Regions from separate parts of the Neobacillus sp. BP17 genome, predicted to be linked through region 3. Evidence: predicted binding sites of a transcription regulator. Region 3 holds the regulator's gene; each other region holds the start of a gene.

Region 1 (7,844 bases), 2.9 Mb from region 3:
GGAAGGCTGCTGATGTTCTTACTTCAATGGTTAAGGCTCCTTTTTTGTAGATGGATTGGATGATAAAAGGTGCACCTGTCGTATTTTGAAATTTGAAGTCTGGGCCGCCATAGGAGACGGTGGCATCTCTGCCCGCAGGGACATAACCTACTGACAAGGAATGGTGATGTTTTTCAATATAACTAACACCTAATTGGTCCACTGAATTATACAGAGTGGAAGAAGTCTGGCAAATCCCCCCGCCAATACCATCGACTAATTGTTTATTCACGATTTCCTTTGCTTTTTGATATCCATGTTCGGCATCACTTGGCCCAACTGTCGTGTTAAAAGAGAAAATATCGCCGCTTCCCACAATAACATTATGGATTGCCTCTGCTGACAATTTGATATTTTTCGACCTTCCCACTACCCCACTGTTAAATCTGGTGGTATAGGTTGCAACGACCACTTCCCCTAATTGCTTCACATCTTCCGGCTTATACCCGCTCTCAGTCACATAAAGAGGCAGTTCCACATCTCCTCCCGCTGCCGATGCAGTTAACACCCTTTCAACCAACTCGGATTCTTCTAAAATAATTCTCGGTTTCCCTTTAATGATTTGACCGTTTGAGTCGATCTTATCGAGAACCATTCGTTGATCATAGCCAGGGGTAGTTTCCGTTCCTCTTGCCAATTCCTTTGCCCACTTTTCTAGTTCCTTTTTATACGCTTCGTTATTAGTTCCAAACCCCATGTCGGCTGGAAGAAAGGTTTTGATAATCGATTTCGTATTGGGGTCGATTACATTAACAGTAATAGGTTTTGGTTCTTCTTCCTTTTGGGGTTCTCCTTGAGGTGTTTGAACCGAATTTTGCTTTGGTTCTGTAACTTTTTCTTCAACCGCTTTTTCTTTCACTGATTTTTCTGTACAACCGGCCAATCCTAAAAAACTACAACTGACTAAAACTGCAATTAACCACGAGCTTTTTTTCATTTCCCCAACCTCTTATCCAATATTTTCATGCTTGATTTTGACTTCCAAATGAAGTCCATTCATTCTCCGATTTTATTCGAGATAACCTGTCAATATGATTGATAAGTGTTTCAAACATGAAAAAAGCCCCTATTAATTAGGAGCTATATATCATAAGAAATTATTTAATTTTCTGTATACTGGTTTATCTAATATTACTTTTCATTATAGGCTGAATCACTTTTGGTTCAGTTATAGTAAGTTCATTTTTCTTATAGGCATGCCAATAGGCCATTGCGATAAATACTGATCCGCCCACCGCATTTCCAAGAAAAACAGGGATAAAATTCTCTAAATAGGCTAACCAAGTAAAATGGCCTGCAAAAATCGCCGCAGGAATCACAAACATATTAGCAACCACGTGTTGAAAACCAATCGCGACAAAAGCCATCGTCGGAAACCAAATACCGGTAATTTTTCCGACCATATCATTTGCTCCATATGAAAGCCATACAGCCGCAGCCACTAGCCAATTACAGCCGATCCCTGAAATGAAAGCTTGGAGAAAAGTGGCTTCTAATTTATGGTCAGCAATACTAATCGTTCTTTCCAAAAATGGTCCTGTTTCCGTTAGTCCAACCAAATGTCCAAAAAAGTAAGCCACAAATAGGGCCCCGACAAAGTTACTAAACGTTACAAGGAACCAATTATAAATAACCTTCCTGGTGCTAATCTTATTTGCCATACTTGCTATTGGAACTGCCATCATATTCCCAGTTAACAGTTCTCCACCAGCTAACAAGGTAAGGACAAGACCAATTGGAAAGACAGAGGCACCAATCAAGCTGCTTAATCCTTCTATATTTCCTGTAAGAGTTGCTGTTACACGGATGAAGAGTAAATAACCTAAAGCAATAAAGGCTCCTGCCTCAAAACCCAGGATCAATGTTCGTAGCAGCGGGTAATTTGCCTTTTTCACTCCATTCTCAATGGTAATTTCCATAATTTTTTCGGGTTTACTGTACCCCATCAGAAGGACTCCTTTTAAATAAACTAGATTCTTTTAGATTGTGAAATATTTAACATATTTATTTTATAACAAATTCTTCTAAAATCCTGTGAAAATTTCTTTAACTATTTTTTAGCGCTTACATTTATCTTTGTATTCTTGCTTTTATACTCAAAATTACTTACTTCCCTCTTTTAATAGAGGTATACTGATATGGAGATAGGAATAACAAATCCAACTCATTTCGCCACACTTTAAAAAAATAACAACCTTTACACCATCAGAATATCGTCAAATGAACAGAATTGAATAAAGAAAAGAGGCTTTATTATGGATAGAAAAATCATTTATTGGAGTTTATTTGTTCATGGCCCATGGGAAATGTATCTTGCAGCAACAACCCAAGGACTCTGTTATGTTGGATCAGACCATAAGGGCTTTGAGGAATTAAGGGACTGGGTGCAGAAAAAGTTCCCTCAGCACCAATTGGAACCAGACGATCAACGAATGCACCTATATGCTGACCAATTCGCTGAATATTTTCAAGGAAAAAGGACGAAGTTTACTTTTCCAACCGATTTTTATGGAACTCCTTTTCAACAATCTGTTTGGAACGCATTAAATGAAATTCCTTACGGATCTACACATACATACTCGGAAATCGCAGAAATCCTTCAAAAACCTAAGTCAGTTCGTGCAGTGGCCTCTGCCATCGGGGCAAACCCAATCTTAATTACGGTTCCCTGCCATCGGGTGATTGGAAAGAACGGAAAACTCACTGGATTTCGTGGCGGTTTGGAGATGAAGGAAAAACTGTTGGATTTAGAAAAATTTGCTTCCAACATGAAGGGATTGTAAGCCCATGCCAAATAATATTTCTGACAGGATTGAATCACTAGATTGGGATAAGTTGCATCACCTGCTAGAAATACAAGGATTTGCAAAGCTGCCTCCATTATTGGATCCGCTTCAATGCCAGGAAATGATTAAAACATACGATGATCCATCCAATTTCCGCAGCACGATAAATATGAAACGATACAGATTTGGGGAAGGAGAATACAAATACTATCAAGCGCCTCTCCCACCTTTACTACAACAACTCCGTACGGGTTTCTACCCAGAACTGGCAAAAGCAGCGAACCGCTGGTTGGAGATCCATTATATGTAAAAAGGCAGAAGTCTCTAATGGGGGCTGTCGAGAAAGTCTCGATAGTCATTATTTTTTCACTGGAGCATTCCAAATATAAAGAGATTGCAACACACTTAGCCAGGCTTGAAAAAGTGTGTTGCAATTAATTAGGTTGAGAATCCCCCTGTTGATTGGAGCAGAAGGTGCGAAGACTCCTTCGGGAGTACGGGTCTGGAGAGACCCCGCAGGCGCCATGGCGCCGAGGAGGCTCGCCGGCACGCCCGCGGAAAGCGAAGCACCTGGAGCGGAAATCAACAGGCCCAATCGCAGAAACCATATATCAATAAAAAATTGCCGAGAAAAATAACGTTTCTCGACAACCTGAGGCAGAAGTCTCTGCCTTTTTATTTTATATATGATTTTGAAACATAACCTGTCGTTTTGCCATATTTGATTTTATACCATGAACCAGTTGTCGAAACAACCGTTACGGTTTGATTTTTCTTTAACGTACCAATCACTTTGCCTTTAGTGGAGGCTGAGCTGCGGACATTCAGTCGGGTTACAGTCACTTTTCCCGTTTTCATTTTGACAACTTTTTTAACTTCGAAACTAGTTGTCACGCTCGAACGATTTTTACTTGTGTCCGTCGCAGATATTACAACCGAATATTTCCCATTACCTAATGATTTGGTATTGTATTCCTGATTAATGGTCCCTGCTTTTGTTTGGATATCTTTTTTCAAGTAGCTTAGGATTTTACCGGAACTGTTTTTAATATACACCGTTACCTTTGCGTTTTCGTTAGTTTTAAAAGTAATGTGGGCTTTATTATTTTTGTTATCTATGCTTGCTTTAACGCCACTGAATTTAGGTGCTGTCTTGTCTTTTTTTACTTCAAAAGATGGCAATGTCGAAGATCGGTTATTACTCAAATCAACGGCAATAATTCCTGCATAATATTTTCCGTTAGCTAAAGAATAACTGTTATATTCTTTGGTAATTGTCCCTGCTCCTGTTAGTGCATCTTTTAATAAATAGGTGAAAATCTTGCCTTTGCTGTCCTTAAGATAAACTGTTACTTTTGCCTTTTCGTTCGTCTTAAAGCTAACAAATGTTTTATTTTTCAAATGATCGTCATTTACTTTGACTTCACTAATCGTTGGAGCAGTTTGGTCTAAAACTGGAGTCATTGGCGTTTCCTGAACCGGTTTAACTGCCGCTAGTTCTTCAGTTGTACCAGTTGTCTGTTTTGATGGTTCTGGTTGTTCTGTCGCATCTGCTGCTTTCTGTTCGGTTGGTTCAGCTGGAGTTTCTACAACAGGCACAGGTCTGTCACCATACTCTTTTACAATGGATGCACCATCGTAATAAAAGGCAAGAATCTGATTGTATTTTTGGCCTGCTTCGGCACGATTCTGTGCACCCCATTGACTTAACCCAACACCATGGCCGTCACCAAATCCGGAAACTGTAATGGTTCCGTCCGTATCTGCGATGTTTGAAACAAGATAACTCAACATCATCCGATTGCCGACCATCGCACGAATCTGTGAGGCTGCTACATTTTTATATTCTAATTTTTGCGGAATATAAGCGCCATTTTCGTCAATTTTATCTTTTGTTAAAAATTCAACCGTTATATTTCCCTTGGAAACACGATCGCCAGATGTTGGGGTGTGCAAGTTTAGTACAGGTATAGCTGTAATTTTAATTTCTTTTCCAGCATAGCCATGCGTGGCCATCCAAGCTTTTATCATATTAATAATGGTAGTATCTTTTTCTTTCATTTGGGTCCATGTCAAATTAGCGGGATTAAATTGCTGTTTATTTATGGAGAATTTCCAAGCAGTTTTTGCATCATACGGATCTTCTTTAATCGTTAAATATGAGAGTGGCGAGGAACCCCAGACATTGGCATTTGATTCTGTTTTCCCGCCATTACTTGCAGAGAAAACGGCACTAACTAGCCGGCCATTTGCCTTTAGGACTTCCCCTTTTGTTTCATCCACTGCAGCTGTACTATTGGGATTCCAAGTATAACCACCATAAACTTGATAATTAATCGTATCATCAATAGTTACTGATTTATAAGTAAGTGCATAGGTTCTTGCCGCTATCGCTTGCGTTTTTAATGCTTCACGGTTCCAACTGGCATACATTTCAGAAGGGACAACACCTTTTAGGTAATCTTCCATGTAAATCTCGTTAATCGGACGAACATACTTAGAATTTTCAGGGACAAATTGAAATGAACCTAAATAATTCCGATTATTAATCGATAAATAATCGGTTTCTTTGGCAGGTTTGATTTTAAGGTTATCTGAGGTAAATAACGGTGTGGTTCCATCTAGTATCGTTATTTTATTATTCTTATATTGTAATAGATAAGACTTTCCAGAAGTTAATCGTACAGTTGAATTCTCGACATAATAAACACCTGATGGTTTGATGGTTAACTCTGCTTTATTTCCGAGATTATTAACCAATTTCACTTTAATCTTGGGTTCTATGTTTTCGGCTGAGACACCACCTAATTTTATCATGTTACATACTATTAAAAAGGCCAAAAAGCCTGCAAACAATTTTTTCAATATCATTCTCCATTCATAAAAGTATGAAGTTCATATAATAGCATACTTTATGAATCTATTAATAAACAACATGATAATATTGGTAAGTCATAAGTCCTATATTTTTGTAAAAAATAAAAAAACTCACCAAAACTGGTGAGTATTATTACCGAGCAGTAATTTGAATCCATTTAGGTCCGGAACTGGTAGAAATTTGATACCAGCCGTCTCCTCTATCAACAAAAACCTTAACTTTTCGAGGAGTGATTTTTCCGCTTGACTTCGCGGATACAGACGGCTTGCTATAAAGTTTTACCGCCTTGTTAATTTGGAGGTATTTCACTGGTTTCGGATTTATATAAATCTATTTCGCTCCTAAAGTCGTATTAATTAAGTACCATCCATTTTTGCTTTTTTTCATAACCTTTACTGTTTGCGGAACGATCGTTCTCGTTTTTTTCATCGAAATGGTAGGCTTGTCATATAAATTCACATCATATTTAATCTTTAAATTTGATATGATCGGCATTAGAGGAATTATGGAGAGGTTTTTAGTTCCGCTCTTTATCCATCCATACCCTTTCCCATATTTTATTTTATACCAATCACCAGATTTTGCGGCGATTTCAACATTTTCTTTTAATTGTACATTTCCTATTTTAGGTGCCGCATTATATGGGAAGTTTTTTACATCAAGTCCAGGTTTGTATGTAATCTTTCCTTTTACTAGATATGTAGTTTGTACAGGTGACGGAACCTTCGCAGTAACCTTCGGCACGGTGGTAGTAATTAGTTCATGATGGACACCATCCCTGCTTTCACTAATAAACTTTAGACCCGCTTGCTTTGCTATTTTTTTGAGAGATGCACTTACGAAGTGTAAGCCATTTAACTGCTTTCCTTTTTTATCAAAAATTATGGCATCAAAAGCAATTCCTCTTAGATGTGGTGCTTTTGTGCTAGGCTTAGCAACCATTGTCCCCAGTTCATGCTTGCTGCGTACCGACCGTATACACTTTGACGAAACCCCATTTACAATTTCATAAAAGTGCTTTTGATATTGATAGGGACGATAGACGGATTTATATTGGATCTTCCAGCCTTTGGCTTTCAACAATTTTTCATAAATTATCTTGGCCGAAAGCAGATTGGGATGAACATTCTCCCAAATCACCATTTCCCCCTGATCCATTCTAATTGCAACAGGATCTGTTAAAGGCGTCAACCCTTTACACGTTGAAGCTAGCACTTTATCACTAGGATTAATTAACGGAAAAACTAGTGCTAATATCATGATATAAATAAAAATTTTAATTAAAAATTTTATTTTTCCTCCTATTAAATTATTTTCCTGATTAAATATGACTATATTATTATATCAAAATTCACATAATAATCTATAATTTTACAAGGAAAAAATACCCATACCTATCTTTTTTCTTATTTCTTCCGACAAATATCTACATATTTCGAGTTAACTCAGCAACCCCCCTAAAAATATGTTACAATTAAAAAAGATACTGATATTTCACTTGACCGTTTTGGAAAAACAGAAAGGGTGTTTTCATGGAAGATTTTATCGAAACAGTTTATTTCTTAGAAAATCCTGAGAAGAATATTACTAAATTCGCAACTGGCACCCAGCTGCGCTATGAGGACGTAATAAAAGAGGTATTTGGCGTAGCTTGTATTAATGATTTGCATATGATGCTTCAGTACAATAAGAGCTTTCAGACGAGCATTTGTAACAGCCATGGGATTAGTGAAAAGAAGTTAACGCTTGATAAAATCCTTCGTGTTGCTTCAAAACTAGATATGCTTCGTTTAAAGAAGCAACTCCTTAATCAACAATATGATAAAATAATTGATGAAACACACCAAGAAGATGATTTGCCGATTGAACGCCCCTTTGATGCAACAATTAAACTCCAAGAAGGAATTTTCCAATGGGATGACAGCAATTTTTCATATAACGCAGTTAAGCCAGGTGCCTGACACCTTTGTGGTAAATAAACTACAAAGGCTAGGTGCCTTTTTTCTTTGGATCAAGTGGTCCAATCGAAATTAAAAGCACCATCCAGGTATGGACAGTGCATTTTACGTTTTGACAAATTGTCAAAAATTGCGTTTAATTAATCGGTCTGACTAACTATTTGTTACTCTATTCAAAAAGGT
Region 2 (7,844 bases), 1.3 Mb from region 3:
TGCAATTTCCGCTGCCAGTACTGTATGCCAGCAGACCAATTCGGGCCTGATTTTGAATTTCTTCCAAAAAGCGCTTTGCTGTCATATGAAGAGATTGAACGCCTTGCGAAAATATTTGTAAGTTTGGGAGTGGAAAAAATTCGTTTAACAGGAGGGGAGCCTCTTCTTCGGAAAGATTTACCTATTCTTGTTAAGAAATTATCCGCAATTGAGGATTTACATGATATCGGATTAACGACAAACGGTGTACTCTTGCCAAAATTGGCAAAAGAGTTAAAGAATGCCGGTCTTAAACGCGTTAATGTCAGCCTTGATACTTTAAATGATGAATTGTTTGGGGAAATTAACGGGCGCGGGGTAGCCACTGGACCTGTATTGGAGGGCATTGAAGCTGCCAAACAAGCTGGGCTTGGGGTCAAAATTAATATGGTTGTAAAGAAAGGCTTGAATGATACTGAAATCATTCCTATGGCAGAATATTGCAAAGAGAATGGACTGGAGTTGCGTTATATCGAATATATGGATGTTGGCTCTACAAATGGCTGGAAAATGGATGATGTCATTACTAAGAAACAGATTTATTATCTATTAAAAGAACGATTTGAGCTCGAGCCAGTAGACCCTGCCTATTATGGGGAAGTGGCGAAACTATATCGTTATAAAGATAAAGATGTGAATGTGGGATTCATTACTTCTGTGTCTGAATCTTTTTGCACAAGTTGTACACGATCTCGTTTATCAGCGAATGGTCAGATTTTTACATGTTTGTTTAATGGGAATGGGCATGATATTCGTAACTTTATGAGAAATGGTGCCACTGATGCAGAAATCCGGGAACGAGTAACTGCGATTTGGAATGCTCGAGATGATCGATATTCAGACGAAAGAACTGCCGAAACGTACAAAAATCGTAAAAAAATAGAAATGTCTTATATTGGCGGTTAAACTCTCTTCATCAGAAGAGAGTTTTTTCAAATGAAAAACAGCCTGGGATACAGGCTGTTTTTATCATTAAATATATCTAGGAAATAGAATGTTGTTTTCAAGATGTACATGCATAAAAGTTAATCCTTCTAATGCTTCTAAACGGGCATAAACAAGACGATACGTACCACAAGCATCCAAAGGAAGAGTAAAGTCAGATGTAACAGCACGAATTTTCCTTAAAATTTCTCCGGCATGGTCATGTTCTTTTTCTAATTCAACAATCATTTGAATAGCTTCTTCTCGGTTCTCAACCGTTCCATCGGCTAGCTGCTTAATTAAAGGAAATACAACAGCTTCCTCTTTTGCCATATGTTCCATCAATTCTTTTTTAAATTCATAAAAGAGTTCATTCACCTGTAATAATTCGGGGTGGTTATCACCGTGTACACGTGATACTTTTGTTACATACGGACTAAGCATCGTTAGTTCCTCTTCTGATACACGATGGTAATTGGAGATGACATGATTAATAATTGTAGTTGAATCAGAGTTAGTCCAAACTTCAACGTCTTTTTCGGCATTTTCATATGTTTCAAATACTTCTTTTAATTCCTCTAATAAAGTATCGAGATTAAGATTATTTTGAGAAACAGCAGTTGCTAGTGGAATGTTCCCTCCACAGCAAAAATCAATCCTGTTCTTTTTAAACACGTCACTTGTTTTTGGTAATTCATTTACAATATCTTTAACTAATGAATTTGCAGTAATAGTGAAACTCATCGTATATTCCTCCTTAAAAAAATCCTGTTGAGTAAATCTACGTTAATCATAATGTAAAAAAGCAAAAAATTAGGTGACCTAAATCACACATTCGATATGATTTACATTTTTATGTCTGAATTCCTTTGAATTGTGACATTTGATATGTTTCTAAGTTTCTAATAAGCTTATAATGAAGATTATTCAATGATAATGATACATATCAAAAATAAATATGGTTAAGGCAGGAGTTGATGATTTTGTTTGAAAGAAGAAAACCAATACCCGTTGGGGAAGCTGTCCAAAAAATTATGGAATACCAATTACCGGGTGTAACCGAACAGATTTCAATAAATGAAAGCTATGGCCGCTTTTTATCTGAGGATTTAATAGCGACAAGTGATGTTCCTCATTTTGATCGGGCTCCCTACGATGGATTTGCTGTCAGGTCTATCGATACCTGTGATGCCTCACAAACGAATATTGTTGAGTTTGAAGTTGTCGATCATATTGGTGCTGGCATGGTTTCAAAAAAAGTAATTGGTGCATTCCAAGCTGTAAGAATTATGACTGGAGCGATGATGCCTGAGGGTACAGATGCAGTGGTTATGTTCGAACTTACACAGGGGTACGAAAAGAATGGAATTCCCTATATGTCAATTAAACGCAGCTTTAAAAAAGGCGATAATGTTTCATTCAGTGGAGAGGATGCTAGGCAAGGAGAAATTTTGGTAAGAAAAGGGACGTTGATCAATCCAGGGATACAAGCCATGCTTGCGACATTTGGATATGACCGTGTAGCCGTAGCAAAAAAACCTCTTGTAGGTTTATTTGCCACAGGCACGGAATTATTAGAGGTGAACGAGCCCCTAGTTCCTGGGAAAATTCGAAACAGTAATTCCCATATGATTGCAGCGCAAATAGAAAGAGCAGGAGGGATTGTCCGCTATTTAGGCAAACTTCCGGATGAGTTTGAAACTTGCTTTGAAGCAGTGAAAAATGCATTAAACGATGTTGACTTGTTAATTACAACCGGCGGGGTTTCAGTGGGTGATTTTGATTATCTGCCTGCTATTTATGAAAAGCTTGGTGCGGAGGTTTTCTTTAATAAAGTTGCCATGCGGCCTGGAAGTGTGACGACGGTGGCACAGTATCATCGCAAACTTCTATTTGGGCTTTCGGGAAATCCATCAGCATGTTATGTAGGGTTCGAATTGTTTGCCCGTCCCATCATCCGAAGAATGCTATTTTCAGAAAAACCGCATCTTCGAATTGAAAAAGCTCTTTTAGAGGTGGATTTTCCTAAAGCAAATCCATTCACTAGGTTTGTTCGAAGTTCAACATTTATCGATGCGGGAAGACTTAAGACAACACCGAGTGGGCTGGACAAGTCTAACATCATTATGAGCCTTTCTGGAGCTAATTCCTTGATGATTCTTCCGGGCGGAACCAGAGGCTATGCTGCTGGCAGTGAAGTAGATGTCCTGCTGCTTGAAGATCAAGTTGGCAGTGAATGGCCTTGGTAACTCCTGTCATCTTTCAAGTGGTCGGGTATCAAAATAGTGGAAAGACAACAATCACTACAAAGTTGATTAATCTTTTAACAGAAAATGGGGTAAAAACAGTTACCATAAAGCACCACGGACATGGTGGCAGACCAGACTATCTACCTCTGAAAGATACAGAAAAACATGTAAAGGCAGGAGCAATTGCATCAATCGTCGAAGGAGATGGAAGTTTGCTCCTCCAAGCCGAGAACCATTATTATTCACTTGAAGACCAGATAGAATTGATGAAGTTTTTTCAGCCAGATGTGATTTTAATCGAAGGCTACAAACTAGAGGCTTTTCCAAAGTTGCTGTTATTAAGAGATGAAAATGACTTTTCTTTATTAAAAAGCGTTTCCAATATTACTGCTATTGTATACTGGAAAGATAAAATGGAAAAGGTAATCACGTTGAAAACCAATATTCCTTGTTTTCATATTGATGATAAAAGGGCGATAACTTGGACTTTTAAATTACTTCAAGAACTTGTACAAAAAATAGATCAAAATAGTTAAGAAAATGTCACAAAGAGAAGGCGATAGCCTTCTTTTTTTGGGAAATATGTGATGTGTTTCACATATTTTTTTACTTAGCTAGCTTATATTTAGGCTAGTTAGGATAAAGGAGTGAAAATAATGAAGTTATTTTTACCGAAACAACATGGTGCATGGGCAATGCTAATCATCCCTTTTTGGCTTGGTGTTATTAATGGAGGATTTATTTGGCAACATATCCCGTTTTTCATCGGCTGGCTCTTATTGTACTTGGCAACCTATCCGATGCTCCTTTTATGTAAAAGGAAAAAACTCACTTTTTATACTAAATGGACTCTTTTATACATGATTCCCTCGCTGCTATTTTTACTTTTTCCTTTGTTGGAAAGACCGACAATAATATATTTTGGCCTTCTGATGCTGCCGTTTTTTATAATTAATGCTATTTATACTTCAAAGAATCAAGACCGGGCGTTTATGAATGATCTCAGTGCGGTTTTTGCCTTTTCAATTGCCGGATTAGCAAGCAGTTTTTTAACAGATGGAGAAATAAATTTCGAGACACTTGTTTTCACCTTTTTAATATCGGTCCTATTTTTTGTTGGTTGTACCTTTTATGTAAAAACAATGATTAGGGAAAAGAAGAACACTCAATTTAAATGGATTTCATGGTTTTACCATATTGTGTTAGTCATTTCTTGCTTCGGTTTTGGTGTCTGGATTGTTGCCTTAGCATATATCCCTAGTTTACTAAGAGCGATTGTTTTTTACGGCAGGTCCTTATCCCCAAAACAAATTGGCATTTACGAAATCATTAATTCAGCAGTATTCTTTACGATATCAGCCATCCAACTAAGCATATTAACATAAAAAAATCGGTCAAATGACCAAAAAAGGCTATCGAAAAACCTTCGATAGCCTTTTTTGGGTACAATAATCTTTAATGTTGATTGACCCCTGTTGATTGGAGCGAAGCACCTGGAGTGGAAATCAACAGGCCCATTAGCATGGACAAAATCAAAAGAATTCCTAATCCACTTTACAGATTTCTATTGGACAGTCCTCACAATCGATTTCCCTTTTTAAATAGTCTAAATCATGAATGGTAATCATGCCCTTTTCAATGGATACAATTCCGTTCTTTCGTAAATCGCTTAACAAGCGATTGACAACTTCCCGTGAAGTACCGCAAAAATTAGCCAACTCTTGATTGGTAAGCGGCAGCTCGATTAGTATTCCTTTATTGGTCTTGATACCATAACTATTGGTAATTCGAATAAGTGTGGAGTACAAAGCCCCTTTTTTACCGTGAAGAACCAAATCACGGAACTTTGTTTGGGTCTTTCGGTATTGTTGGCTCATCCACTTAATGAACTCAAATGAAAGTGATTGGTTTTGTGATAGCCTTTCTTCAAGTGTGTCTTTCATAATAACGGCTACCTCTCCACTCTCAACGACACGAGCACTTAATAAATATCTGGAAGAAGGAGAGAATAAATTTAATTCACCGACAAAATCACCACTCGAGCACATTCTCAGAGTGAGCTCCCTTCCGTCAGGAATGATTTTGCTGATTTGAAGAATTCCACTTTGTACTATGTACAATTCATCAGCAGTAGATCCTTCTTGAAATAAAAAATTCCCTTTTTCAACTTTCTTTATATGGTGAACTGTATCAAAAAGATGGGACAGTGTTACCGGTATTTCTCTTACTGACTGCATACTCATAACCACCTTTAAAGGTACGAAAATTTGTCTAAAAAATTGACAGTCAAGGTTATATTTACAAGATAATACTATAATTATATTGTTAACAAAGAATAATTAGCAATAAATGAGTAATAAGTTCATACAATCGTCATAACTTCGTGCCGACTTTGTTTATTTCTTAGGAAATAATGTCGATTAGTATAGGAATTTGTAAGAAATGCCAATAATGACAGAGCCTGAAACGGAAATAATAACAATGTGAAGAAAAGGAGGGAAAAAGAATGGGTCAAAATCGCCAGTTTAAATCTGGAAGTAAAGCACCTAATAATGGTGTTTATATTGAAGTGGGAGATACGGGAAGCAATGTCAATAATCCGAAAAAGATCAAGTTAAAAGCAGGGGATGCCTTCCCAGAGACTTCCAATGATGAACGAGTTTGGACATATCAGAGAAAACCATAAATTTAATACAGAAAAGGTCATCCATTGGGTGGCTTTTTCTTTTGTGTAACTCTGGACTAAAGACTGTATTATCTAAACCGTGAAAATTTCCTTTTTAGACGGGATTGTTTTATAATAAAAATAAAGGTCAAACTTGGTCAAAGAGGGTGTTGAAAAATGGATATGAATCGAATGACAGAACGGTTACAGAAAGGAATGATGGATGCCCAATCGGTAGCGGTAAAGAAAAATCATCAAGAGATTGATGAACCTCATTTATTTATCTCGTTAATGGAGCATGAAGATAGCCTCATTTCTAGCATATTAGAGAGAGCGGGAGTATCTTCTGAAAGAACCAAAAAGAACCTTATGGAATCTCTGTCAAAAAAACCAGTGGTTACAGGCAGTGGTGTTGAACAAGGAAAACTATATATTACAGCAAGGCTGCAAAAGTTACTTGTAAAAGCTGAAGAATATATGCAAAAATTTTCAGATGAATATTTATCTGTCGAGCATATTCTGTTAGCTGCGGCTTATTCAGATGACACAGAAATACGAAAGATATTACGAGCTTTAGGAAAGCAGCCAGAGCATGTTTTACAAGCGATAAAAGATATAAGGGGGAATCAAAGAGTGACATCACAAAATCCCGAAGCAGGATACGATGCCTTAAAAAAATATGGACGGGATCTTGTTGCAGAAGTTAGAGAAGGAAAAGTGGATCCTGTTATTGGACGTGATTCTGAAATCCGAAATGTCATTAGGATATTATCAAGAAAAACAAAGAATAATCCGGTGTTAATCGGTGAACCTGGTGTAGGAAAAACAGCCATTGTAGAAGGGCTGGCACAAAGGATCGTTCGAAAAGATGTTCCAGAGGGTTTAAAGGATAAAACCATTTTTTCATTAGATATGAGTGCATTAATTGCTGGTGCTAAATTTAGGGGTGAGTTTGAAGAACGATTAAAGGCGGTATTAAATGAGGTTAAAAAGAGTGAAGGCAGGATCTTATTATTTATCGATGAAATTCATACGATTGTTGGCGCAGGGAAAACGGAAGGTGCAATGGATGCTGGAAATATGTTAAAACCGATGCTTGCACGTGGTGAACTTCATTGCATAGGAGCAACAACACTTGATGAACACCGAAAATATATTGAAAAAGATCCTGCACTTGAACGAAGATTTCAGCAGGTACTCGTCCAAGAACCAAACGTAGAAGATACTATTTCAATACTACGAGGCTTAAAAGAGCGTTATGAAGTACACCATGGTGTAAAAATCCATGATCATGCTTTGGTGGCAGCTGCAACATTATCAGATCGTTATATTACGGATCGGTTCTTGCCCGATAAAGCCATTGATCTTGTTGACGAAGCATGTGCTTTAATCCGGACTGAAATAGATTCCATGCCAACAGAATTGGATGAAGTAACACGAAGAATTATGCAATTAGAAATTGAAGAAGCAGCTTTAAGTAAAGAGGTGGATGAAGGAAGCAAGTTACGGCTCGAAGTTCTTCTTAAGGAACTTGCTGACCTAAAAGAGACAGCTAATGAAATGAAGGCAAAATGGCTGCAAGAGAAACAAAGTATTCAGAAATTGCAGGAGAAAAGGGAGAATTTAGAGAAACTTCGCAGGGAACTTCAACAAGCAGAGGATAAATATGATTTAAATCGTGCGGCAGAACTTCGGCATGGTCAAATTCCATTAGCAGAAAAAGAACTGAAGGAACTCGAAACCGCCTCAGTTAAGGATGAAAAATTACTTCGTGAAGAAGTAACAGGTGAAGAAATATCGAACATCGTATCTAGATGGACGGGAATTCCGCTTTCTAAACTAGTCGAAGGCGAAAGAGAGAAGCTGCTCCGATTAGAATTGATCCTTCATGAAAGAGTGATTGGTCAGAATGAAGCTGTAAATTTAGTGGCAGATGCGGTCCTAAGGGCTCGTGCTGGAATTAAAGA
Region 3 (7,844 bases):
TTTCCAACATCAGCTTAGCTAAAGCAAGTCGAGCTTTCTCCCCGCCGCTTAAAGTGGAGACAATTTTTAAGACATCATCACCGGAAAATAAGAAATTACCAAGAACCGTTCGAATCTCTTTTTCGTTTTTTAACGGGTAATCATCCCAGAGTTCATTCAAAACACGCTTATTGGAAGTTAATTCAGCCTGTTCCTGATCGTAATATCCGATGGAAAGGTTTGTTCCATAGAGAATGGTTCCGTCTAGGGCAGGAAGCTTTTTAATAATTGTTTTTAATAAGGTTGATTTACCAATTCCATTTGGGCCAACTAAGGCAATGCTTTCTCCTTTATAGGCACGAAAAGAAATGGCTTCTGAGACCTTTTCGCCCTGATAACCGACAGCAAGGGAATCGACCGTTAACACGTCATTGCCGCTTTGTTTTTCAATTTCAAACGAGAAGTTTGCCGATTTTTCATCTCCTAAGGGGCGGTCCATCAGTTCCATCTTCTCTAACTTTTTGCGGCGGCTTTGGGCTCGTTTGGTCGTTGATGCACGTGCCAAATTCCGGTTGATAAAATCCTGAAGATCTGCCACCTCTTGCTGTTGCTTTTCAAAAAGCTTTAAATCACGCTCATAATTGGCCGCTTTTTGATCTAGGTAGGAACTATAGTTGCCTGTGAATCGTTGGATTTGCTTACGGGACACTTCATATACCTGCGTAACCACCTTATCTAAAAAATAGCGGTCATGGGAAACAATCAAAATGGCCCCGTGATAACTTTGTAAATATTGCTCCAGCCAGGACAGGGTATCAATATCAAGATGGTTGGTCGGCTCGTCCAATATTAAGATATCGGGCTTAGTTAATAGCAGTTTACCAAGGGCAAGACGCGTTTTCTGTCCGCCGCTTAAACTTGATATCATCAAGGATTTATCAGGGAAATTTAACCCATGGAGTACAGAACGGAGCTCTGCCTCGTATTGATATCCACCCTGCTCCTTAAATTTCACTTGAAGATGGTCGTACTCTTTTAGGATTCTCTCGTATCTTCCAGTATCATCAAATACATTAGGATCGGCCATTTGCTCTTCAAGGGCCCGAAGTGACTTTTCCATTAAACGCAGCGGTTCAAATACAGTCAACATCTCGTCCCATATCGACAAAGTGGACTCTAAACCAGTATTTTGGGCTAAATAGCCAATCATTACTTCTTTTGGTTTGATGATTTCACCGCCATCATGTGACAAGTGGCCAGCAATAATCTTCAATAATGTTGATTTTCCTGCCCCGTTGCGACCAACTAGAGCCACACGGTCTCGAGTTTGTAATTCTAATTTAATATTCGATAAAATTAGGTCAGCACCATAATATTTTTGTAGTTGATTAACCTGTAACAAAATCATTCTTTTTCACCTCTATTACATAGGTTTAGTGTACCTTATTCCCCGTATATCGGCAATAAACTGAGGCGCAGATTAGGTGGATGAAGGTGTTAAATCGGCAAAAACCTTGAATTTCGTTCAAAGTTTCACAGACAGATAAGGAAAAATAGTGTATGATTTGAAGGGAGGATTATTTATATGGCAGAATTAACGCATTTTAATGAAGAAGGCCGAGCAAAAATGGTCGATGTCAGTGATAAGCCAGAAACAGCACGGACGGCACTTGCTCATTCCAGTATTACAGTTAGGAAAGAAATTTACGATAGAATTACGAATCACGCGATAAAAAAAGGTGATGTCTTAGCAGTGGCACAGGTAGCTGCGGTCATGGCAGCAAAGAAGACGTGGGATTTGATTCCGATGTGTCATCCGATTCCCTTAACGGGGGTTAATATATCTTTTTCCTGGGAGCAGGACACAGAAGAGAATTATCGCTTAAATATATCGGCAGCCGTTAAAACCAAGGGGAATACAGGTGTAGAAATGGAAGCGTTAACAGCTGCGTCAGCATGCGCTTTAACGGTTTATGATATGTGTAAAGCAGTTGATAAAGGTATGGTGATTGGCCCTACATATCTTGTCGAAAAAACAGGCGGTAAAAATGGTGATTTTAAGAGAAACGAAAAAGTTAAATGATTTTTAACTAAATTATCCATGGGGTGTGGGAGATTATGAGTAATGAAACAATGAAAATACCACAGGCGACAGCCAAACGGCTGCCCCTTTATTACCGATTTCTTAAAAACCTGCATTCTTCCGGTAAGCAAAGGGTTTCATCAGCCGAACTAAGTGAAGCCGTAAAGGTCGACTCAGCCACGATTCGCCGCGATTTTTCTTATTTCGGAGCATTAGGAAAAAAAGGTTATGGGTATAATGTCAATTATTTGATTTCCTTCTTTCGTAAAACCTTGGACCAGGATGAATTAACAAAGGTTGCTTTAATAGGGGTAGGAAATCTGGGCACGGCATTTTTAAACTATAATTTTTTAAAGAATAATAACACGAAAATAGAATGTGCCTTTGATGTGGATCCAGAAAAAATGGGAACAAAAATTCGCGAGGTCCCGGTTTATCATATGGATGAATTGGAGAAGGTTTTATCTGAGGGAGGTATATCCGTTGCGATATTAACGGTTCCAGCCCCAGTTGCACAGATGATTACTGATCGACTTGTGAGTGCAAATATAAAGGGAATATTAAACTTTACGCCAGCACGCTTAAATGTTCCCCCGCAAATTAGAGTCCATCATATTGACTTAGCAGTGGAACTGCAATCGCTTGTTTATTTTTTAAAGCATTATCCGACGGTGGAATTAGAGGAAGAAGAATAGTAATTTAGTTAAGAGCTTTTCACAATATTTGTGGAGAGCTCTTTTGTATGCTTGCTTTTTTTAATTACATAATCTATCAAAATACTGAGGGCTGGACTAAGATGTAGGTAGTTTATTTGCAAGCGATTACTATCGGGATTATAGATCACACATTCCCTAGAGTGACATCTAGGGTTTTTGCAATTGGAGGGGATGAAGTTGGCGATCGTGCTGACTATGTTTGTACTTGGGGTATTATTAGGATTTGTCGGAGCAGGAGGTTCTGGCTTTATTATTGCCATTTTAACAGTGGGTTTTGGAGTTCCCATCCATGTAGCGTTAGGGACATCTTTAGCTGCCATGGTGTTTACTACCTTGTCAGGTGCGTACAGTCATTTTCGACAAGGAAATATTTCGATTAAAACGGGTCTAATTGTCGGAGGCTTTGGGTCGATTGCTTCCTTTATTGGTTCAAAGCTTGCTGGTTTGATTCCCATCCATTCCTTGCATTGGTTAACCGCAGGGATGTTGTTTCTATCAGCTATGATCTTGGTCGTACGATTGTTTATCGTTCAAAAAATTAAGGCAAACTATAAAAAAGACGAACCGAGCAACCTTCTTCTCATTAAGAAAGCAGCGCTAGTCGGTTTGGTTACCGGGTTGTTGTCTGGGACATTTGGGATTGGTGCTGCACCGTTCATTCAAATCGGACTGCTTTTAATCTTGGGACTTACGCTTAAACAATCTGTGGGTACAACCATGCTTGTTATTCTGCCCATCGCTTTAGCAGGGGGAGCTGGCTATTATTTTCAAGGATACTTGAACTTCCCATTGTTATTTGAAGTGGTGGCAGGAACCATGATTGGTTCTTATGTCGGGGCTAAGTTTACGGACTTTGCACCTCAGCCCGTTTTAAAAAGTGCGATGGTCCTGACCCCTATTTTAGCAGGAGCTATATTACTGATAAGCTAAAGAAAGCTTCCAAGGCTGCAAAGTTCTGTCATAGCAAGCTTTGCAGCTTTTTTGCGTTTACTTTACTTACCTGAATGATTACATTGTCATCAAGGGGTGCATCAAGATGGTGCCTGACACCCGGTACAGCTGGAGGGAAATATGAGAAGGGGCAGATGGAGTTTAAAATCAGTGATTATTGTCTTCGTTTGTGTAGTGGTTACTTTTTCGCTGTTGATAACGGATTTACTTATAAGTTCCAGAATTGCTTCAGAGACGGAAAAGAATCAGGCGGAGCAAGCAAGAAGTGTAGCTCGCATGGTTGCACATAGTCCGCTTGTGATTGAGGCGATGAGTGGGAAACGCGATGAAAAGGACATTCAAAGCTATGCAAATGAAATGAGGAAAGTTACAAATGTTTACTTTATTGTCGTGATGGATATGAATGCCATTCGAAAATCCCACCCCGACAGTAAAAAAATAGGGTTGCCATTCAGGGGTGGAGATGAAGGGCCTGTTTTAAAAGGAAGAGAGCATGCGTCAATATCAAAGGGATCGCTGGGACCTTCATTACGCTCTTTTACACCCATTAAGGACGAAAAAGGGAAACAAATCGGGGCAGTGGCCGTTGGGATTTCGCTGGATAATGTGGAAAAGGCCGTCAAAAAGAGCCGAACTGGGATCTATATTGGAACCCTGATCGGCCTATTAATCGGTGTTCTTGGGGCTGTTATTTTAGCTAGATATATCAAAAAAATCTTACTTGGGCTTGAGCCGTTTGCGATCGCAAAATTATTAGAAGAAAGAAGCGCTATGCTTCAATCCGTCAGAGAAGGAATAGTCGCGGTTGATCAAGAGTCAAAGATAACACTTGTCAACCGAGCTGCTTTAAAGATGTTTCACAAGGCAGGACTGCCGGATAATCCGAAGGGGGTAAATATAGAAAGGTATTTGTCTACCACGCGCTTAAAAGATCTCTTACAAACGGGTAAAGCTGAATTGGATGAAGAACAGAATTTAAATGGAATGACTATTTTAACTAATCGAGTCCCTGTTATTGTTGGGAATAAGGTCGTAGGGGCCATTGCAACTTTTCGCGATAAAACAGAAATACAAGTACTCGCCGAAGAACTGACTGGAGTGAGAACTTACGCCGATGCACTTCGAGCCCAGGCACATGAATATATGAATAAGCTTCATGTTATTTTAGGGATGGTCCATACAGGGTATTATGAAAAAGTTGTTGAATACATCAATGAAACGGTTAATCATCGCAATAACGAAATTGGCTTTGTGACCAAAAAAATAAAGGACCCTGTATTAGCAGGCTTTTTAATTGGAAAGTTAAGTTATGCAAGGGAATCGGGGACAGAGTTATCAGTTTTGTGTGAACAACCAATTCCTCAACCCGAGGATTCTGATATAACACATGAACTGATTACGATTTTAGGTAATTTAATTGATAATGCGATTATGGCTGTGAGCGGTTGTCCACTCAAAAAAGTAACAGTTTCCCTTGATTATGCAGATGATATTTTAACAATTGAAGTAAAAGATACCGGAAAAGGGATGAGTGAAGAAATACAAAACCAAATTTTCAACAAAGGGTTCTCCACAAAAGGTGAAAATAGAGGATTAGGATTGTATCTCGTTTCGCAGGCGGTTAAAAAGTTGGACGGGGATTTAATTCTATCATCAAAGCCTGAAAAAGGGACCGTTTTCGCCGTGTATATACCATATGATGGGGAGGGGGACAGAAATGATCCGAGTGATGATCGTTGATGACGATCCAATGGTGGCTGAATTCAATAAACGCTATCTTGAGCAGGTCCCCGGATTTAAATTGATGGCAATGGCTGCATCTGTAGATGAGGCGATTATGAAATTGGAAAAGCTAGAAATCGATCTTATCTTGCTTGATATATTTATGCCGGGGAAACTAGGTTTAGAGCTGTTAACCTACCTCCGCGAAAATGAGAAAGAGACCGATGTAATTATTATTTCAGCAGCGTCAGACATGGAGCGGATTAAAAAGGCTTTGAGGTACGGAGCTGTAGATTATTTAATTAAACCTTTTGAATTTGACCGATTTAGCAGAGCGTTAGTTGACTATAAGAACCAAACAAAGATTATTCAGACACAACATGTAATTAATCAAGACGTGCTGGACCAGCAGATCCTGCACCGAGAGGAAAAGTCTCTTATCGAAGACCTCCCGAAAGGACTGACAAAAGACACCTTAAAACAAATTTGGGAAGCCATTCAGGAATTAAAAAATGCTCCGTTTTCAACAGAGGACGTTGTAAAGGTGGTCGGCATTTCTCGGGTATCGGTCCGTAAGTATTTAAACTTTTTAAAGGAAATCGGAATTCTTGATGTGAAGGTAATTTACGGTACTGTCGGCAGACCTGTATACCAGCATGAATATAATCAAATGAAAGAACATCTAATCAAAGCCTTTTTGTAAGCAGCCGAAAACTGCTTACTTTTTTTATTTACAAAAATCTTATTAAATTTACATAAACTATGAAAGCGTTTCAATCAAGAATATGATATAGACATAAATTTCATAGGGGGATGAATTTATGGAACCAGTTAGAAAATTGCAACCGCTTACGGTTGTTTCAGGGGAAAAGGAAGAAAAGAAAGGTTTTTTAGGTAAAATTGGCAGTATGAAGATAGGGGTTATTCCACTGCCGCTTTATATCGTTATCGCAGCTGTTGTCTACTTTTCAGCTGTCTATAAATTGCTTCCAGCTGACATGATTGGCGGATTTGCCATCATTATTGTTATGGGTATTTTACTTGGTGACCTTGGTATGAAGATTCCGGTCTTGAAGGATATTGGGGGTCCGGCAATTCTAGCACTGTTGGTCCCATCTATATTAGTCTATTTTAGTGTGATTAACACAACTGGAATGAATGCGGTTACGCAATTAATGAAAACATCAAATTTCCTTTATCTATATATCTCTGTTTTAGTAGTCGGAAGTATTCTTGGGATGAATCGCAGAGTCTTAATTCAAGGTTTCACACGAATGTTTATCCCGCTTATTTTAGGGACCATTGCTTCAGTTATCGTAGGGGTCCTTGTTGGTTTGCTTTTTGGATATGATATGAAACACACACTTTTCTATATTGTTGTACCAATAATCGGTGGCGGCATCGGAGAAGGAATTTTGCCTCTTTCATTAGGCTATGCAGAGGTTCTCGGAAAATCTTCAGAAACATTTGTTGGTCAGTTGATCCCCGCCGCTGTAATTGGGAATATTGTCGCTATCGTTTGTGCTGGTATTTTGTCTCGCATAGGTGAGAAAAAGAAACACCTTACGGGTAATGGTGTATTAGTGAAAACAAAAGGCGGCGACGGAATCACAGAAGCCGCAACGATTGATAAGCCGGTTGATTTCCCACTTATGGGTGCAGGATTGTTAATAGCATGCAGTTTCTTTATCTTAGGTGGACTTGGAAATAAATTTCTTGGAATTCCTGGACCAGTGTTAATGATTATTGCAGCAGCAGTAGTAAAAAGTATTAAGATAATGCCAGCTAAAATGGAACAAGGTGCGTATCACTTATATAAATTTGTATCATCAAGTTTAACATGGCCATTAATGGTTGGTTTAGGGATGCTTTATATTCCGCTTAAGGATGTAGTTAAGATCGTAACACCTGGATATGCGGTTGTTTGTGCTTCTGTTGTAGTCGCAATGATTACTACGGGTTACTTTGTAGGAAAATTGATGAAGATGTATCCTGTTGACTCAGCAATTGTTACAGGCTGTCATAGTGGTTTAGGAGGTACGGGGGATGTCGCGATTCTTTCGGCATCTAATCGGATGTCATTAATGCCATTTGCCCAAGTTTCCACAAGAATTGGCGGCGCCTCAACCGTTATATTGGCTATTCTTTTACTGAAATTATTAAGTTAGTAATTCCTCAAAAGGGCTGTGGCTATCTGTCACGGCTCGACTTTTTAAATAATAGATTTGATTTTCGTCACCCAGATTAACATCTAGACTTAGGTTGGAGCAAAAGGAGAAGGTTGGAATGAATGAAAGAATGATCAAAGAAGAGGCCGTGCTGCTTCACAAAAAGCTTGCCGGGAAAATTAGTATTGTCAGTAAGGTAGAAGTTAACAATGCAGATGATTTAAG
Region 4 (7,844 bases), 2.6 Mb from region 3:
AAAAACGTAAGGAGGGCAATCTATTGTTCAATTTATTGATTTTCGGGTTAATTGCTATTACCCTGGTGTTGCTAAGTATCTTTATGGATGGGCTGATGAGGTTATATAAGGAAGAAAAGGAAGCGGAAAAAAATAGGGTTCGCGATGGAATGGAAGGATATTTACATGGTATTGGTCCTGTAAAAATCTTTAAAACAATTCATGATGCCGATGGCAATATAAGATATTTGGTATATTTGCCGCAATATGAGTGGTTCAAAACACCAACCTACAAATGGTATGAAGTCTATGCCACACATAACGGCTTCCAGCACATCGAAGTAGAAAGATAATCTGCACATAGTAAAATGGCTTGGAGTAATCTCCAAGCCATTTTTGTGAAAATCTATTCTTTATTACTTAATATTTTCGATGATGGTTGCTACGCCTTGTCCACCGCCAACACATAATGTAGCTAAACCATATTGGTTTTCTCTTTTCTTCATTTCATGAATTAAAGTTACCAAAATTCTTGCTCCACTTGCACCGATTGGGTGGCCAAGTGCAATCGCACCGCCGTTAACATTTAGTTTTTCTTTACTAAAATGAAGCTCGCGATCAACTGCGATTGATTGAGCAGCAAATGCCTCATTTGCTTCAATTAGGTCAATGTCTTCTAATGATAAAGACGCTGAATTAAGAGCTTTTTTCACAGCTGGGACAGGTCCGATTCCCATAATACTCGGATCTACACCTGCAGAAGCATTCGCTTTGATTGTTACGAGAGGAGTAACTCCTAATTCCTCTGCCTTTTTACGGCTCATCACAACAAATGCAGCCGCACCGTCGTTAATGCCTGAAGCATTAGCAGCAGTAACAGATCCATCTTTTTTAAATGCAGGACGAAGTTTACCTAAACCTTCTGCAGTTGCTCCAAAACGAGGGAACTCATCTTGGCTGAATAATGTTACTTGTCCTTTTCTTCCAGGTACCTCAACAGGAACGATTTCATCAGCAAAGCGATTCGATTCAATCGCTGCTTGAGCCTTTTGCTGACTCCATGCAGCAAATTCATCCTGTTCTGCACGTGAGATTTCATACTTTTCAGCAAGATTTTCAGCTGTGATTCCCATATGATAGTTATTTTCCGCACACCATAAACCGTCTTGAATCATGCTGTCTAACATTTTCTGATCGCCCATTTTGAAACCGTTGCGTCCGCCTTTTAACAAGTATGGAGCTTGACTCATACTTTCCATTCCACCTGCAACAACGATTTCAGACTCCCCTGCAAGAATGGCTTGTGTTGCTAAGTGAACAGCCTTCAAGCCTGATCCACAAACCTTATTAATTGTAAAAGCTGGTGACTCTTGAGGAATACCCGCTGCTAGAGAAGCTTGTCTTGCCGGATTTTGTCCTAATCCTGCTTGTAATACGTTCCCCATAATAACTTCATCCACATCATTTGGATTAATTCCAGCTTTTTCAATAGCTGCTTTAATGACAGTTGTACCTAACTGAGTGGCTGATACATTTTCTAAACTCCCTAAGAAACTACCAATAGCTGTTCTTACGGCACTTACAATGACAACTTCATTTACTGACATTCTGATCTCCTCCAAAGCTGATTTATGTATTTGAATAATTCCTCACAAATTTTACTACATTTAGCCCTACTTTTTGCGACAAACAATTCGACAAATTCAGAGTTATGTATTATTACTTTCACCCTTTATTAATCAAAAACCTATTAAACTTTTTTAAAAATTAGGGATTAAACCAATGAATGGCAACGGAAAATGTCACATTCAAAAAAAACAATAGTGTAAGGGCATTTATGTTGAAATACATTAAAAAATGACGAATTTTGTAGAAAAATATTTATTTGAATTATTTTTCAATATTATTTATTCAAAATATTAACAATAAAAAAGAGAGAGAAAACCAAATTCTCCCTCTTAGCTTTGGCTATGCAATTTAAATTACTAATCCCCCATCCACACTTAAGATCGTTCCGTTTATATAATTGGCTTTATCTGAAGCTAAAAATAAGTATGCTGCGGCAATGTCTTCTGGTTTTCCAAGTTTCTTGAGCGGTGTCTTTTCCTTCATAAACTCAAGGACTTTATCTGGCACGGCAGCCGTCATGCCTGTTTCAATGAAGCCTGGAGCGACTGCATTGACCCTAATCCCTTTTGGACCAAATTCTTTTGCCCAGCTCTTGGTCAACCCAATTACACCAGCTTTGGTTGCCGCATAATTTGTTTGACCAATATTCCCATATAAACCGACCACTGAGGATGCGTTGAGAATAACCCCTGCCCCCTGCTTTAACATATAAGGAGCAACCGCTTTCGTACATTTAAAAACCCCGGAGAGGTTTACAGAAATTACTTTTTCCCAAGCGGATTCATCCATTTTTGTAAGAAAGCCGTCTAGTGTAATTCCAGCATTATTGATGAGAATGTCGATTCGGTCGTGCTTTTCTACTGTGGCACTGACCATCTTTTCAATCTGTGCACTGTCTGTTACATCCACTTTAAAAAACGCTAACTTTTCACTATTTAATTCTTCTAATGCATTTTTCCCAGCTGACTCATCATAATCACAAATTACAACACTTGCACCCTCTTGAAGAAATTGTTTTGCCGTTTCTTTGCCGATTCCTTGTGCACCACCAGTAATTAACACGACCTTTTCATTAAATTCCAATACTATCACCTCATTTTTACTATTCTCAAAAGAACAACTACACTCATCATCATCCCAAGGCACATTGATAAAGAAAACAACAAAACAATTATAATAAGGGGGACGAAGCCCATTATTACCATTTTTAACCATAGTATGCTAAATTCTTTCTACTTATAACTTCTGTTAAATTCCTAGGTCATTTCGCGAAAAAGTGAGAATTTTGTCAAAAAATGAAGAAATGTATTTTGTGAATTTTTAAACTTTCACTTTTAATATTCCAAACAAGTTAGTATGATGGATACGTCAACAAAAAAGTAATCAAGGAGGTAGAAAGAATGAACCAAGATTTTAATTTTTATGATATGTGGAAAGATTTTTATTCCCAATCTAGTAAATTATTTGATGGAAAATTGGGTACGGAAGACTTTAATGTTTATGATATGTGGAAAGATATTTATTCCCAATCCAGCAAATTATTTGATGAAAAATTCGGCAATGATTACCCTTCTCAAGGGATGGGACAGTTGTTGGAGATGAATCTTCAATTTAAAAAAATGATTGATGAATCTACATTAAAATATTTAGAGTTTATGAATGTCCCATCTCGAAATGACATCGCTAACATTTCATCGTTAATTGTTAATGTGGATGCAAAAGTTGACGACCTTGAAGAAAAACTGGAAGAAAAATTAGAAAATAATGAAGGTCAGTTGTCATTTAAATCAGAATTGTCAAATGTTAAAAAAGATGTGAAGAATTTGGATAATAAATTGAATCAAATTCTTACTCTGTTAAATACACAAAAAGAAAAGAAATAAAAACGGATTACATATTAGCATGTAATACAAAATAATGGATTAAATCAGCAGGATTATTTAAACAACTACTATAGATGAGGTGCAGAAAAATGACAGAATTAAAAGGCAAAGTAGCGATTGTAACAGGCGGCAGCAGAGGTATCGGTGCATCGATTGCATTAGAACTAGCTAAGAATGGCGCGAAAGTTGTTATTAACTATAATATCCGTAAAGAATTAGCAGATAAAGTAGTCGCAGAAATTAATGAGTTTGGTGGAGAGGCATACGCTGTTCAAGCAGATGTTTCAGAAAGTAATGAAGCAGCATACCTTGTACAAGAAACGATCAACCATTACGGCAAATTAGATATCCTAGTTAATAATGCAGGAATTACAAGAGACAGCACGTTCAAAAAATTGAGCGAAGAAGATTGGAGAAAAGTAATTGATGTAAATTTAAACAGTGTTTACAACAATACTTCTGCTGCTCTACCTTACCTTCTTGAATCAGATGCTGGCCGCATTATCAACATTTCATCCATTATTGGCCAAGCGGGCGGCTTTGGACAAACCAACTATGCAGCAGCAAAAGCAGGACTTATTGGATATACTAAATCCCTTGCTCTTGAGCTTGCTAAAAGCAATGTAACTGTTAATGCGATTTGCCCTGGATTTATTGGTACTGAGATGGTTCAAGCCATTCCTGAAAAAGTTCTTGCAGGAATCGTTGAAAAAGTTCCACAAAAACGTTTAGGTAAACCAGAAGAAATTGCTCGTGGTGTTGTTTTCTTATGTAAAGATGGTGACTATATCACTGGTCAACAATTAAATATTAACGGTGGACTTTACATGTAATTGTCATGAAGGTACAACTTTCTTTATATATTAAGAGAGTAAATAAATTTTGTAAGGAGTGAACAGTCATTAACGTTTTGATGCCAAAAGAATGGAATGGTGTACTCGAATTTGCACCTGAAAAGTATCAAGAGATGTATCAACGTGTTTACAGGGCAACTCAAGTGTTAACGACCGAGCCTGAACCGGAAGTAGCACCTACACCGAAAGAAGTTGTTTGGACTAGAAATAAAACGAAGCTTTACCGGTATATTTCTGACCAACCAAAAAAATATAAAACTCCCCTTCTTTTAGTTTATGCTCTAATCAATAAACCATATATCTTGGATTTAACTAAAGGTGGCAGTTTAATAGAATATCTAGTTGAGCGTGGGTTTGATGTTTATCTTCTTGACTGGGGTACACCAGGTTACGAAGATAGAAATATGAAACTAGATGATTACATTATGGACTATATCCCTCGTGCAGTTCGTAAGGTATTGAGAAAATCTAAAGCTGAAGAAGTATCGATTCTTGGTTATTGCATGGGTGGAACGATTACGTCTGCATTTGCGGCACTACACCCTGAATTACCAATTCGCAACCTTATCTTTATGACTAGTCCGTTTAATTTTGAAAATAGCGGTTCATATGGTCCGATGCTGGATGAGCGCTATTTTGATATTAATAAAGTCGTAGAAACCCTTGGTGTGATTCCACCAGAAATGATTGACTTTGGAAATAAAATGATCAATCCAATGGGAACCAACTTTGGACCATTAATTAGTCTCGTAGAGCGTGCTGATAATGAGAAATTTATTAAAAGCTTTAAACTTCTACGAAAATGGTTAAATGACGGGATTCTTTTTCCTGGTGAAGCCTACCGTCAGTGGATTAGAGACTTCTACCAAAATAATAAACTGATCAAAGGCGAAATGGTTATTCGAGGTAAAAAGGTTAAACTTGAAAATATCAAGGCTAATGTGCTCAATTTAGCTGGGGTAAACGACCTAATTGCCCCGCCACATCAAGTCGAGGCATTGATGAATGTGATTTCAAGTAAGGATAAAGAATTTAAAGTGTTACCTGTTGGACATACTTCGATTACTTTTGGCAGTCAAGCCACAAAAATAACGTACCCAACGATAGCGGATTGGTTAGAAGAAAGATCCAACTAAACCAATTTTAAATGAGTGTCCCTATAGGGGCACTTCTTTTATTTTATCTAGTGAAAAAGTAATGGCAGGTAAACAATTGGGCAATAGTGGTAAAATTAATTATAGGTAATTTTTAGGAAGAAAACAAGTGTAATAGATGAAATTTATATTTAATTTAGAGAATTCAAATAATTTAAAATTAAAAAGCCGGAAACTTAAGAGCATAGCAACAATCATAGACTCCCTTTGGTTACCATTGACCTGTTTTTTCCACCACTATGAGCATCATAGACTCCCTATGGTTACCGTTGACCTGTTTTTCCCACCACTCTGGGCATCATAGACTCTTTATGGTTACCGTTGAGCTGTTTTTTCCACCACTATGGGTATCATAGACTCCCTATGGTTACAGTTGAGCGTTTTTTCCACCACTATGGGCATCTTAGACTTCCTATGGTTACCACACAACTAGCTTTTTCTTACTAATCAACCATCATTCAGTTACTCGATCTAACGATGTTTGTCTCTGAGATCAAAAAAACACCACAGTATCAAATACTGTGGTAGAAAGAATGGCTAACAACAATATCCAAAAGGATGCAAAGGAGGATTTGGGGGGAATGACCAATTTGGCTGCAATGATGGATCCTTCCAATGCCATGCTCCTAATGCAGCAGCACAGGCATCAATCAAATGGCTTTCCTCATCAATAAAAACAGGAAGCTTGGTTAATTTTTGCTCCGCAAACCAGTCTCGAATCCAGGTTCTTGCTGTGAGAATTTGTTTGTAGCTCAAGACATATTCCAGATCCCTTTCAAGAAGTCTTGATCCAATCACTGCACCTGGATGCACCTCCACAATCGAAATCGGATATCTTGCAGCTAGATACCCTATTTCTCTACTAAGCTTAATTCCTCTAAGAGTAAGATATACCATTCGATTTAAGGTTGGCGGCATGATGGATCCAGGTTTCATCCCAATTGAGACAATATACTGACGAAGCTGTTTATCCCCTAGCCGATCCCCTCCCCCATCTTCATACGATAAAGGGGCATCGATCCCGATAACGACTTCATCTAATTGACTTTGAGCCTCTATTTCTTTTAAAATATCCAAATCCCCTATATTCCTAATTAAATTCAAGAAATTTAATTGACCACTTTGTTGGTCAAATACAGTCAATACAGTATCTTTGTGATTACTTGGACCCGCTAAATCAATACCAATCACTCTCATAAGCAAACCACTTTATAAAAATTAATACTCATCACTAAACCCTGAAAATCCAATCGAGGCAGAAGAAAGATCTTGATCCCATTCTTGTTTTTGTTGTTTTTGCTGCAGCGATTTTAAGTCTGCACAAAGACGATTCACATCCACTTTTTGTTCATAATGCCATTCAAGGGCAATCGATGTATATAATTCATTGAGCTGCGCATAGGAGAAATCCTTAGTCGAATCAATGACCTGTTGAATCTCGTCCTCTAAAAGAATTCGAGCAATATTCTTATTTAATAAATACTGATAACGGAGCTCCTTCGTCGGCACATGAATCTCATACGCACGGTCAAACCGGCCAGAGCGATTCATAAGTGCAGGGTCAATTTTTTCAGGATAATTTGTCGTCCCAATGATGAAAATACCTTCCTTCGAAGTAGCACCGTCTAAGATGTTCAAGAAGACAGAACGGACACTCGCTGGCATGGAATCAATATCCTCAATAACTAATACCAATGGTGTTAACTTCAATACCGATGTAAAGACCTCTTTTATGGTATAACTCGATGTAAATTCTGTGATCTGCCAATAAGCAACTGGAGCGTTAATGCTGCTGGCGATCGATTTCACGAGGGTGGTCTTACCATTACCAGGCTTCCCGTAGAGCAGAATTCCTCGCTTATAAGGAATGTCATAGGTTTTGAAAAACTGACCGCTTTCCGAGAAGAATTCGTCAATCGAACGGTAAATTTCACGCTTTAATGAATCCTCTAAAAAAACATCTTCTCTTCTAACCAATGTAGTAATACTATCAATTTCTGTTTCCACACCATCTTCCGTATCCGTAAAAACAGTGACATAGTTCTTAATATATTCTCTTTTTCTTTTAAGGACATACTTCAAAAAGGCTACTAAGCACGCATCATTTTTGGCAAAAATAAAATCACGAGTCATTTCCCCATCAATTTGATAAATGACTAATCTTGCTAGCGCCACCTGATAGTTTGGATAGTAAAAGAGACCGTTGATAATCCGTGGTTTAATAATCAGCTCCATCACCTTATCGGTATGGTTAGATGAGATGGTCTTGGTCTCCCCTTCTTTATAAATATGACAAATCAATTGTACTTCCGGAGATTCCTCTTTCAAGTCTTCCTCAAGAATGT

The links. The regulator Rex, encoded in region 3, represses fermentation and respiration genes when NADH is low (regulators of the CRP and FNR family bind a similar motif). The targets are predictions, from matches to a motif close to TTGTGAAATATTTCACAA.
Region 1: a site for Rex is predicted at 2,024-2,041, ahead of AC4QJR_RS15095 (formate/nitrite transporter family protein). Genes of this name have one in related genera too.
Region 2: a site for Rex is predicted at 3,795-3,812, ahead of AC4QJR_RS07145 (YwiC-like family protein). Genes of this name have one in related genera too.
Region 4: a site for Rex is predicted at 2,919-2,936, ahead of AC4QJR_RS13775 (polyhydroxyalkanoic acid synthase subunit PhaR). Genes of this name have one in related genera too.

Annotation. Positions count from the first base shown of each region.
Region 1 covers NZ_CM184198.1:3,112,058-3,119,901, forward strand. The annotation lists gene AC4QJR_RS15090 (VanW family protein) at 1-976, opposite strand, end outside; gene AC4QJR_RS15095 (formate/nitrite transporter family protein) at 1,161-1,985, opposite strand; gene AC4QJR_RS15100 (methylated-DNA--[protein]-cysteine S-methyltransferase) at 2,295-2,822, shown strand; gene AC4QJR_RS15105 (2OG-Fe(II) oxygenase) at 2,827-3,135, shown strand; gene AC4QJR_RS15110 (SpoIID/LytB domain-containing protein) at 3,501-5,690, opposite strand; gene AC4QJR_RS15115 (SH3 domain-containing protein) at 6,034-6,846, opposite strand; gene AC4QJR_RS15120 (hypothetical protein) at 7,236-7,664, shown strand; gene AC4QJR_RS15125 (dienelactone hydrolase family protein) at 7,815-7,844, opposite strand, start outside.
Region 2 covers NZ_CM184198.1:1,490,588-1,498,431, forward strand. The annotation lists gene moaA (GTP 3',8-cyclase MoaA) at 1-945, shown strand, start outside; gene ric (iron-sulfur cluster repair di-iron protein) at 1,012-1,707, opposite strand; gene AC4QJR_RS07135 (molybdopterin molybdotransferase MoeA) at 1,947-3,212, shown strand; gene mobB (molybdopterin-guanine dinucleotide biosynthesis protein B) at 3,200-3,748, shown strand; gene AC4QJR_RS07145 (YwiC-like family protein) at 3,869-4,597, shown strand; gene AC4QJR_RS07150 (Crp/Fnr family transcriptional regulator) at 4,757-5,449, opposite strand; gene AC4QJR_RS07155 (YjzC family protein) at 5,719-5,898, shown strand; gene clpB (ATP-dependent chaperone ClpB) at 6,055-7,844, shown strand, end outside.
Region 3 covers NZ_CM184198.1:237,122-244,965, forward strand. The annotation lists gene AC4QJR_RS01300 (ABC transporter ATP-binding protein) at 1-1,387, opposite strand, end outside; gene moaC (cyclic pyranopterin monophosphate synthase MoaC) at 1,565-2,062, shown strand; gene AC4QJR_RS01310 (redox-sensing transcriptional repressor Rex) at 2,098-2,757, shown strand; gene AC4QJR_RS01315 (sulfite exporter TauE/SafE family protein) at 2,956-3,708, shown strand; gene dcuS (DcuS/MalK family sensor histidine kinase) at 3,850-5,469, shown strand; gene AC4QJR_RS01325 (response regulator) at 5,447-6,154, shown strand; gene AC4QJR_RS01330 (2-hydroxycarboxylate transporter family protein) at 6,273-7,619, shown strand; gene AC4QJR_RS01335 (NAD(P)-dependent malic enzyme) at 7,738-7,844, shown strand, end outside.
Region 4 covers NZ_CM184198.1:2,838,499-2,846,342, reverse strand. The annotation lists gene AC4QJR_RS13790 (hypothetical protein) at 24-332, shown strand; gene AC4QJR_RS13785 (acetyl-CoA C-acetyltransferase) at 396-1,586, opposite strand; gene fabG (3-oxoacyl-ACP reductase FabG) at 1,957-2,691, opposite strand; gene AC4QJR_RS13775 (polyhydroxyalkanoic acid synthase subunit PhaR) at 3,009-3,491, shown strand; gene AC4QJR_RS13770 (3-oxoacyl-ACP reductase) at 3,581-4,324, shown strand; gene phaC (class III poly(R)-hydroxyalkanoic acid synthase subunit PhaC) at 4,405-5,481, shown strand; gene AC4QJR_RS13760 (DUF429 domain-containing protein) at 6,037-6,696, opposite strand; gene AC4QJR_RS13755 (ATP-binding protein) at 6,718-7,844, opposite strand, start outside.